DNA from 2 places in the Massilia sp. NP310 genome. Region 1 is predicted to be linked to the other one. Evidence: predicted binding sites of a transcription regulator. Region 1 holds the regulator's gene; the other holds the start of a gene.
The links. Region 1 encodes NrdR, which represses ribonucleotide reductase genes. Its sites were predicted from a motif close to CACNANATNTNGTG; they were not measured.
Positions count from the first base shown of each region.

Region 2: the regulator NrdR is predicted to act here: its motif matches at 1,835-1,848, upstream of KY496_RS15145 (ribonucleoside-diphosphate reductase subunit alpha).

Region 1 covers NZ_CP080379.1:112,912-117,330, reverse strand. The annotation lists gene KY496_RS00540 (type IV pilin protein) at 1-103, opposite strand, end outside; gene KY496_RS00535 (hypothetical protein) at 100-780, opposite strand; gene KY496_RS00530 (PilW family protein) at 788-1,726, opposite strand; gene pilV (type IV pilus modification protein PilV) at 1,723-2,259, opposite strand; gene nrdR (transcriptional regulator NrdR) at 2,369-2,836, opposite strand; gene glyA (serine hydroxymethyltransferase) at 2,916-4,163, opposite strand; ZMP/ZTP riboswitch at 4,273-4,392, opposite strand.
Region 2 covers NZ_CP080379.1:3,451,899-3,456,317, forward strand. The annotation lists gene KY496_RS15145 (ribonucleoside-diphosphate reductase subunit alpha) at 1-1,550, opposite strand, end outside; gene KY496_RS15150 (sigma-54 dependent transcriptional regulator) at 2,214-3,668, opposite strand; gene KY496_RS15155 (nitrogen regulation protein NR(II)) at 3,672-4,419, opposite strand, start outside.

The sequences.
Region 1 (4,419 bases):
TCTGCTGCGTGTACGAAGGATAGACTAGCGCGGCGAGGATGGCGAGGATGGCCAGCACGGCCATCAGTTCGACCAAGGTGAATCCCTTGCTGCCGTTCGTCATCGTCTGTCCTTTCCAGTCGGGTGGCCAGCCGCGCTGGCGGCCGGCAGCGCGAACGCCTCGCTCCAGTTGCCCAGCTCACGCCAGCCCACGCGCCGCCCGCGCGCACCGTCGGGCGGCTTGCGGTAATAGGCCTGCAGCGCGGCATGGGTGCCGGGCATGCTGCCGGCGCCGCGCGCCGTGATGCGATACAGCTGGCCGTCGGGCGTCGCCGGCATCAGCTCGATCAGGTAGCGTGGCGCCGCGAGCGCCAGCGCGCCCTCGCCGTCCGGCATGCGCAGCCCCGTCATGCTGCCGAACAGGATCGCCGGGCCTTCGTCTTCGGCCAGCAGTTCGGATAGCTGGTCGGGATTGGCCGTGTAGGCGCACAAGCCGTTATAGGGTCGCCCGCCACCGCAGCCGGCGACGAAGGCGTCCGCGCTGCCGCCGGCGATGGCGTTGGCGCGCGCCGAACCGGGTTCGGCGCCGCCTTCGATGTCGCGCTCGGCATCGAGCAGCGCGGCATCGGCCATCTGCAGCGCCAGCAGGCGGTCGCGTTCGTGCGCGGCGGCGCGCGCGCCCTGCAAGGCGCCGCGGGTGGACGCGATGCCGGTCATGAGCACCGCCAGCATCAGTACCAGGGCGGTCAGGAGCGCGACGCCGCCTTCTCGCCGGGGTGGCGCTGAGTGGAGGATGCGCATATGACGTTCAATCCGGCGCCACCGGCAACGCGATGGTCGCGCCATAGACCTTGCGCATGCGCGGCTCGCCTGCGTCGTCGAGCGCCGCTCCCGCCAGCCGCGTGCCCTGGTCGCCAGCGGAAAATGCGGCGCCATGGTCTGGCCCGAACAAGTCGTAGACGATGCCGGCATCCGCGCCCGGATCGAGGCGCGCGCCGTGCAGCAGCAGCGCGACCCGGACCAGCGCCACCCGCTTCCAGTGCGTGCGCTTGCGCAAGTCGGCCGCGCGTTCGTCGGGCGTGGCCCCGACCGGCGCCAGCGCCGCATCGAGCGCGCCCAGCTCGGTCGCATTGACGTAGCGCTCCGGCACGCGGTCGCCGTCGGCATCCAGGCCGTACAGCACCTGGAAGCCTTCGACCCGCCCCGCCACCGCATCGGACGACCAGCTGCTCGCGCCCCGGTACTTGCAACGCAGCTCGGCATCGCCCTGGGCATTGCGCGCGACGTAAAAGATGCTCCAGCCCTCTTCGTCGCGGTGCACGGGAAAGCCGGCGCAATCGAGGGTGGCGCCGTCGCCATTGGGCGGCGCGCCGCTGCCGGGAAAGCGCAGGGCCAGCACGTCGCTGCCATTGGCTTCGTCCGGCAAGGTCACATCGATGCCGGCGCCGGTGCGCTCCAGTGAACTGGCATCCAGGCCGGCCAGCCGTGCCGGCGCCGCCGGATCGGAGGCCGGATGCGCCGCCCAGTCGACGTGCGCCGCGAGGCGGATGGCGCGCGCCAGCGCATCCACGGCGTAGCGGCCGCTGTCGTCCATCTCGGACGCTTCCATGACGGCGGCATGCGACCGCACGCTGGTGATCAGCAGCGAGCCGCTGGCCAGCAGCACCGCCAGGCCGAGCGCCATCGCCACCATCAGTTCGGCAATGGTCAAGCCGGCCTGGCGCCGGCGCGGGTTGAAGAACGTCATCGCGCCACCAGCAGCACGTAGCCCGGCCCGTCCTGCGTGCCATGCCAGCCGATCTTGATCGCCACCGGCGCAGTTGCTTCCCCGCTGCACGCCCAGCGGTAGCGGCCGTGCTCGTCATCCCATGGCGCGTCGTCGCGGCAGACCGCGATGCGGCCCGATGGAAAGCCGCGGTGCAGCGCCAGGCGCGTCTCGCGCAGGTCGAAGGCGGCCAGCGCCAGCGGATCGCAGGCGCCCGCGCCGAAGCACGGGGCGCCGCCCGCCGGCGGGCCGGCGCCGAGCGCCTTGTAATCGAGCGGAACATAGGGATTGGCGCCGTCCGGCAGGCTCGCCACCTGGGCGTTGGCCTGCATGCGCGCGGCCAGTGACGTGGCCAGCAGCGCCGCTTCGGAGGTCAGTGCGGCCTGCTGGCGCGTGCGCTGCGCGGCCAGCTGCGCCGCGCTGGCGCCGACCACGCCGACCGCGAGCACGAACAAGGCCACCAGGACTTCGATCATGGTGAAACCGCCCGGGCTACCGGGGAGACGCACCTGCATGACATCCTCCGCTAACGATGTGTGAGCAGAGACGTTATCAGGCAGGGTTCAAGCGCCCATGCGTCGACGCAAGCATGCGTCCGGCAATAAACGGAACTTGGAAACGACGTCAGTTGTCGAGCTTGCGCTGATGCCCGACTTCGGCCAGCGCCGCCTGGAAGGAATCCAGGTCCTCGAAATTCTTGTAGACGGAAGCGAAGCGGATATAGGCGATCTTGTCGAGCCGCTTGAGCTCTTCCATCACGAGTTCGCCGACGTACACGCTCTCGACTTCGCGCCGGCCGCTGGTGAGCAGCTTTTCCTCGATCGACGCGACGGCGCGGTCGATCGCCTCGGCCGCCACCGGACGCTTGCGCAATGCCAGCATCAGGCTGCCGCGCAGCTTGTTTGACGCGAACTCGGTGCGGCTGCCGTTCTTCTTGACGATGATCGGCATCGACAGCTCGATGCGCTCATAGGTGGTGAAGCGCTTGTCGCACTTGCCGCAGCGGCGCCGGCGCCGGATGGCGTCCCCTTCCTCGGATACGCGGGTATCGAGGACTTGTGTTTCTTCATGCTGGCAAAAGGGACATTTCATGGCGCCGGGGCTGCAGGTACTACATGGATACTGAGCGGGCCGGCGAACCGGCCCGTACATCGCGATGGTCAGCGAGGGCTTATCGGGCGTACACCGGGTACTTGTCGGTCAGCTTCTTGACTTCGCCCTTCACGCGCTCGATGGTCGCGGCGTCGTGCGGGTTGTCCAGCACGTCGGCGATCAGGTTGCCCACGGTGACCGCGTCTTCTTCCTTGAAGCCGCGGGTGGTGAAGGCCGGGCTGCCCAGGCGGATGCCCGAGGTGACGAACGGCTTCTGCGGGTCGTTCGGGATGCCGTTCTTGTTGCAGGTCATGTGAGCCTGGCCCAGGATGGCTTCCGCTTCCTTGCCGGTGAGGCCCTTGGCGCGCAGGTCGACCAGCATCACGTGCGATTCGGTACGGCCCGACACGATGCGCAGGCCGCGTGCAATAAGCGTCTCAGCAAGTGCTTTCGCGTTCTTGACGACCTGTTTCTGGTATTCCTTGAACTCCGGCGACAGCGCTTCCTTGAACGCGACGGCCTTGCCGGCGATCACGTGCATCAGCGGACCGCCCTGGATGCCCGGGAAGATCGCCGAGTTGATGGCCTTCTCGTGCTCGGCCTTCATCAGGATGATGCCGCCGCGCGGACCGCGCAGCGATTTGTGGGTGGTCGAGGTGACGAAGTCGGCGTGCGGCACCGGGTTCGGGTATTCACCGGCGGCAATCAGGCCGGCGTAGTGCGCCATGTCGACCATGAAGTAGGCGCCGACGTCCTTGGCCACCTTGGCGATGCGCTCGAAATCGATGCGCAGGGCGAATGCCGACGCGCCGGCGATGATCATCTTCGGCTTGTGCTCGTGCGCCTGCTTCTCGAGCGCTTCGTAGTCGATGTCTTCTTCAGGGGTCAGGCCGTACGAGACGACGTTGAACCATTTGCCCGACATGTTCAGCGCCATGCCATGGGTCAGGTGGCCGCCTTCGGCCAGCGACATGCCCATGATGGTGTCGCCCGGCTTGAGCATGGCGAAGAACACGCCCTGGTTGGCCTGCGAACCCGAGTTCGGCTGGACGTTGGCGGCTTCGGCGCCGAACAACTCCTTGAGGCGGTCGATCGCCAGCTGCTCGGCGACGTCGACATATTCGCAACCGCCGTAGTAGCGCTTGCCCGGATAGCCTTCGGCATACTTGTTGGTCAGCTGCGAGCCCTGCGCTTCCATCACGGCCGGCGAGGTGTAGTTCTCGGAGGCGATCAGCTCGATGTGGTCTTGCTGGCGAGCGTTTTCTTTTTGAATTGCATCCCACAGTTCCGGGTCGATATTGGCGAGCGTATGGTCTTTGGCAAACATGTAAAACTCCAATCGATAGTAATCCAGGCAACTGGTGGCATTGACAGGCGGGAGCCGGGGCGGGCCGTAGGCACGGGCGCAGGCAGCCGCGATCGAACGCGTACCGGTTGATGGCTGCCCAGGCGAACGGCGTATGGCGTCTCACGTTCCCCGGTGGGTGCCCACCTTTGCCGCGCCGCGCATCCGAATGGTGCGCGCACGCGGTGTTTCGCCAGTTACGTGAGACGTAAGGACTCCAAATTGTACTGAACTCCCC
Region 2 (4,419 bases), 2.7 Mb from region 1:
AAGGCCTTGCCGGTCAGGTCGTGCAGGTCTGGCGTCTCGGACGGCGAGAACAGGGTCCAGCTGCCCTTTTCCATCACGCGCTTCATGAACAGGTCGGGAATCCAGTTCGCGGTGTTCATGTCGTGGGTGCGGCGGCGGTCGTCGCCGGTGTTCTTGCGCAGGTCCAGGAATTCTTCGATGTCCAGGTGCCAGGTTTCCAGGTAGGCGCAGACCGCGCCCTTGCGCTTGCCGCCCTGGTTCACCGCCACGGCGGTGTCGTTGACCACTTTCAGGAACGGGACCACGCCCTGCGAACGGCCGTTGGTGCCCTTGATGCGCGAGCCCAGCGCGCGCACCGGGGTCCAGTCGTTGCCCAGGCCGCCGGCGAACTTCGACAGCAGCGCGTTCTCCTTGATGGCGTCGTAGATGCCTTCCAGGTCGTCGCCGACGGTGGTCAGGTAGCACGACGACAGCTGCGAGCGGCGGGTGCCCGAGTTGAACAGGGTCGGGGTCGAGCTCATGAAGTCGAACGACGACAGCAGGTTGTAGAACTCGATGGCGCGCGCTTCGCGGTCGTCTTCGCGCAGTGCCAGGCCCATCGCGACACGCATGTAGAAGGCCTGCGGCATTTCGATGCGCACGTCGCGCACGTGCAGGAAGTAGCGGTCGTACAGGGTCTGCAGGCCGATGTAGCCGAACTGCAGGTCGCGGTCGGCGACGATGGCCTTCGCCAGGCGCTCGAGGTCGTACTTGCCCAGCTCTTCGTCCAGCAGCTCGGCCTGGATGCCCTTCGCCACGTATTGCGGGAAGTAGGTCAGGTATTCGGCGGCGGCGCCGGCTTGCGGCACTTCGTGACCGAACACTTCTTTACGGATGGTGTGCAGCAGGATGCGCGCGGTCACCTGGCTGTAGGCCGGGTCTTTTTCCATCAGCGCGCGGGCGGCCAGGATGGCGGACTTGTACAGCTCTTCGACCGGCACGCCGTCGTACAGGTTCTTCAGGGTCTCGGCGACGATCGCGTCGGCGTCGACGTGCTTTTCCAGACCCGAGCAGGCGGCGTTCACGAGGGCGTGGACGTCGTTGATGTCCAGCAGGCGGCGTTCGCCGCCGTCGACCACGTGGATCTGCGGCGCGGCGACCGGCGCGCCGCCAGCGGCTTCCTTGGCCGCGCGGCGCTCGTCCATGCGCTTGGCGCGGTACAGCACGTATTCACGCGCCACGTCGTGTTCGCCCGAACGCATCAGCGACAGCTCGACCTGGTCCTGCACGTCTTCGATGTGGAAGGTGCCGCCGTTCGGCTGACGGCGCACCAGCGCGGCCACCACGTTGCCGGTCAGCTGTTCCACCAGTTCGCGGATGCGCGCCGAGACCGCGCCCTGGCCGCCGGCCACGGCCAGGAAGGCCTTGGTCATCGCGACCGAGATCTTGTTCGGCTCGAAAGCGACGACGGCGCCGTTGCGGCGGATGACGCGGTAATCGCCGCGCGCGACGATCTCGGCCGGGGTTGGGCTGGTCGACGCCGATCCTGGGGTGACGTGTTGGTTGATCGAGATGTTCTGTGCTGTTTGCATTGAGCCTCCAGGATGAGCGGCGGACCGCCTTTGTACATGAGAACCGGGTGGCGGATGGCGCCGCGGTCCGTCAACAAAATTAAAAGCAAAACAAATCCCCGCCAGCCGGTGGCCGATGCTGGCAAACCAGAGAAGCAGGGTTAAGAATATGTAAATAAAGCTTGTCAGCAGATGCTTAATAGACAAGTCGCTGAACAAATGTGTGGGCAATTTGTGGGCAACTTGTGGACAACGTGCGGACAACTCTCAGCTGGCCAAAATGCTAGTACCGTTCGGTCTGCTACCACTACATCTAGTGCCAAGCTTTGATATGAGACTAATTGTAGTACCTCGCTTGCGATCGAGGCAAGCTAATAAATGGTCATTTTTTTTGTTTTTTGGCGTGCGCAGTCTTGACATTTCAGCGTCGTACAAAAGAAGGGGAGCACACGGTGAGCAAGCACTAACATCAGAAAAATCTGCGCCAAATGAGCAAATTACGCAGGAATCAAAATGAGGCGCGCATGCTCCGCCACAGCGCATTATGCACCAAAATAATTACCACAAAGTAACATGGACAGGTGACTGGAGGCGATCGCTAGGGTCGGCAGATCCTGCCGACGCGGTGATCGTTGGCGCCCGTTGCACGCGTCGGCGGCAGAGCCACCAACCCTGCGAATGTCGTCAATCGTCCGGCGCGCTGATGTCCAGTTTCTGCATTTGATAACGCAGCTGGCGCACGCTGATGCCCAGCAGGCTCGCCGCCTGGGTGCGGTTGAACTGGGTCTGCTGCAGCGCGCGGCCGATGATGTCGCGTTCGACCTGCTCGAGATACTCCGGCAGGTTGCTCGGCAGTTCGGCGGGGCCAAGCGCGACCGGGGCAGGCACAGGCCTGGGTTCAGGCGGCGGCGCAGGATCGGTGGCAGGGGTCGCCAACACCGGCGCCGGTGCGGCGACGGGTGTGGCCGTCTCGCCCCGCCCCCCTTCCACCGGCCGCGCCGCCTTGAGCGACAAGTCCCCGACCTGGATCACGCCATCGTTGGCGAATGCCAGCGCCCGCTCCAGCACGTTCTCCAGCTCGCGCACATTGCCGGGGAAGGAATACGCCTTCAATGCCTCCAGCACGCCCGGCCCCAGCGACGCCTGCCCCGGTCCGGCCAGCCGGTCCAGGATGCCGTTCGCCAGCAGGGCCAGGTCGTCCAGCCGCTCGCGCAGCGGCGGCAGCGCCAGCTCGATCACGTTCAGGCGGTAGAACAGGTCTTGCCTGAACTTGCCCGTCTCGACGCAGCGCGCCAGGTCCTGGTGGGTGGCGCTGATGATGCGCACGTCGACCGGCTCCTCGCTGGTGGCGCCGATCTTGCGCACGCGCCGCTCCTGGATCGCGCGCAGCAGCTTGACCTGCATCGCCAGCGGCAAGTCGGCCACTTCGTCGAGCATCAGGGTGCCGCCGTTGGCGGCCTGGAAGAAGCCGTCGCGCTCCTCGGCCGCGCCGGTGAAGGCGCCCTTGCGGTAGCCGAAGAACTCGGCCTCCATCAGGGTTTCGGGGATCGCGCCGCAGTTCACCGCCACGAAGGGTTTACCTGCACGCGAGCTCTGGGCGTGGATCTCGCGCGCCGCCAGCTCCTTGCCGCTGCCGGATTCGCCGGTGATCGAGATCGGCGCCATCGAGCGCGCCAGGCGCGCGATCTGCGCCCGCAGCGACTGCATCGCCGCGGAATGGCCGATCATGCGCGAAGCAATCGCTCCACCGTCAGGCGCCGCGGCGCCCCCTTCCGACAGTTTCAGGGCCGAGCGCACCATCACGCGCAGCGCGTCGAGCGCCACCGGCTTGGCGATGTAGTCGAAGGCGCCGGCCTTGAGCGCCACCACCGCGTTCTCGGCGCTGCCGTAGGCGGTGATCACGGCGACCGGCGTGCCCTTGCCCGAGGCGGCGATCTCGCGCACCAGTTCCAGCCCCAGGCCGTCCGGCAGGCGCATATCGGTGAGCACCAGCGCGTAGTCGTGTTCCTCGAACAAGGCACGTGCCTGGCGCAACGTGGCGGCGCTGTCGACGTCCAGGCCCATCTTGAGCAGGGTGATCTCGAGCAGCTCGCGCAGGTCGGCTTCGTCGTCGAGCACCAGGATGCGGGGCGCGCTCATGGCTTACTCCAGCGCGAAAGTGATGACAAAGCGGCCGCTGGCCTTGCGCGGTCCCAGCGCGGACGGGTCGAACCGGTATTCATAATCGAGTTTCGCATCGTTGTTCAGGCACAGTTCGCGCGCCAGGTAGAGTCCCAGGCCGGTTCCCTTGCTCGACGTAGTATAGAAGGGCTCGAACAGGTGGTCGCGCACTTCAGGCGTGATGCCGGGGCCGTCGTCCTGCACGTGTAGCTCGCGCCGGCCGGCGGCGTCGCGCGCCGGGAAGATGCGGATGCTGGCCGGCTGGCGGCTGGCGTAGCGCACCGCGTTGTTCAGCAGGTTGAGCAAGACCTCGTGCAGGTGCAGCGGATCGAAGCGCACCGCGCTGCCGCCCGGATCGCCTATATAGACTATATCACCGGCCAGGCCGTGGATTTCGCAGAATTCGGCCTTCAACTCTTCCAGGAACGGGCCGAGCGCCACCGGTTCGCCGTTCGGCTGGGCCTTGCGCGACAGCTGCAGGATGTCTTCCACCATGCGGTTCACGCGCGTCACGTTGTCGCGCACGATCTTCAGCAGGCGCACCTCGGCCGGGCCGTGCAGGTCTTCGGCCAGCAGCTCGGTGGCGTGGCCGATCGCCGACAGCGGATTGCGCACTTCGTGCGCGATGCTGGCGGTCAGGCGGCCCATCGAGGCCAGCTTGAGTTGCTGCGCCTGGTTTTCGATGGCGCTCACGTCCTGCATGAAGATCACGCTGCGGCCGGCCGCATCG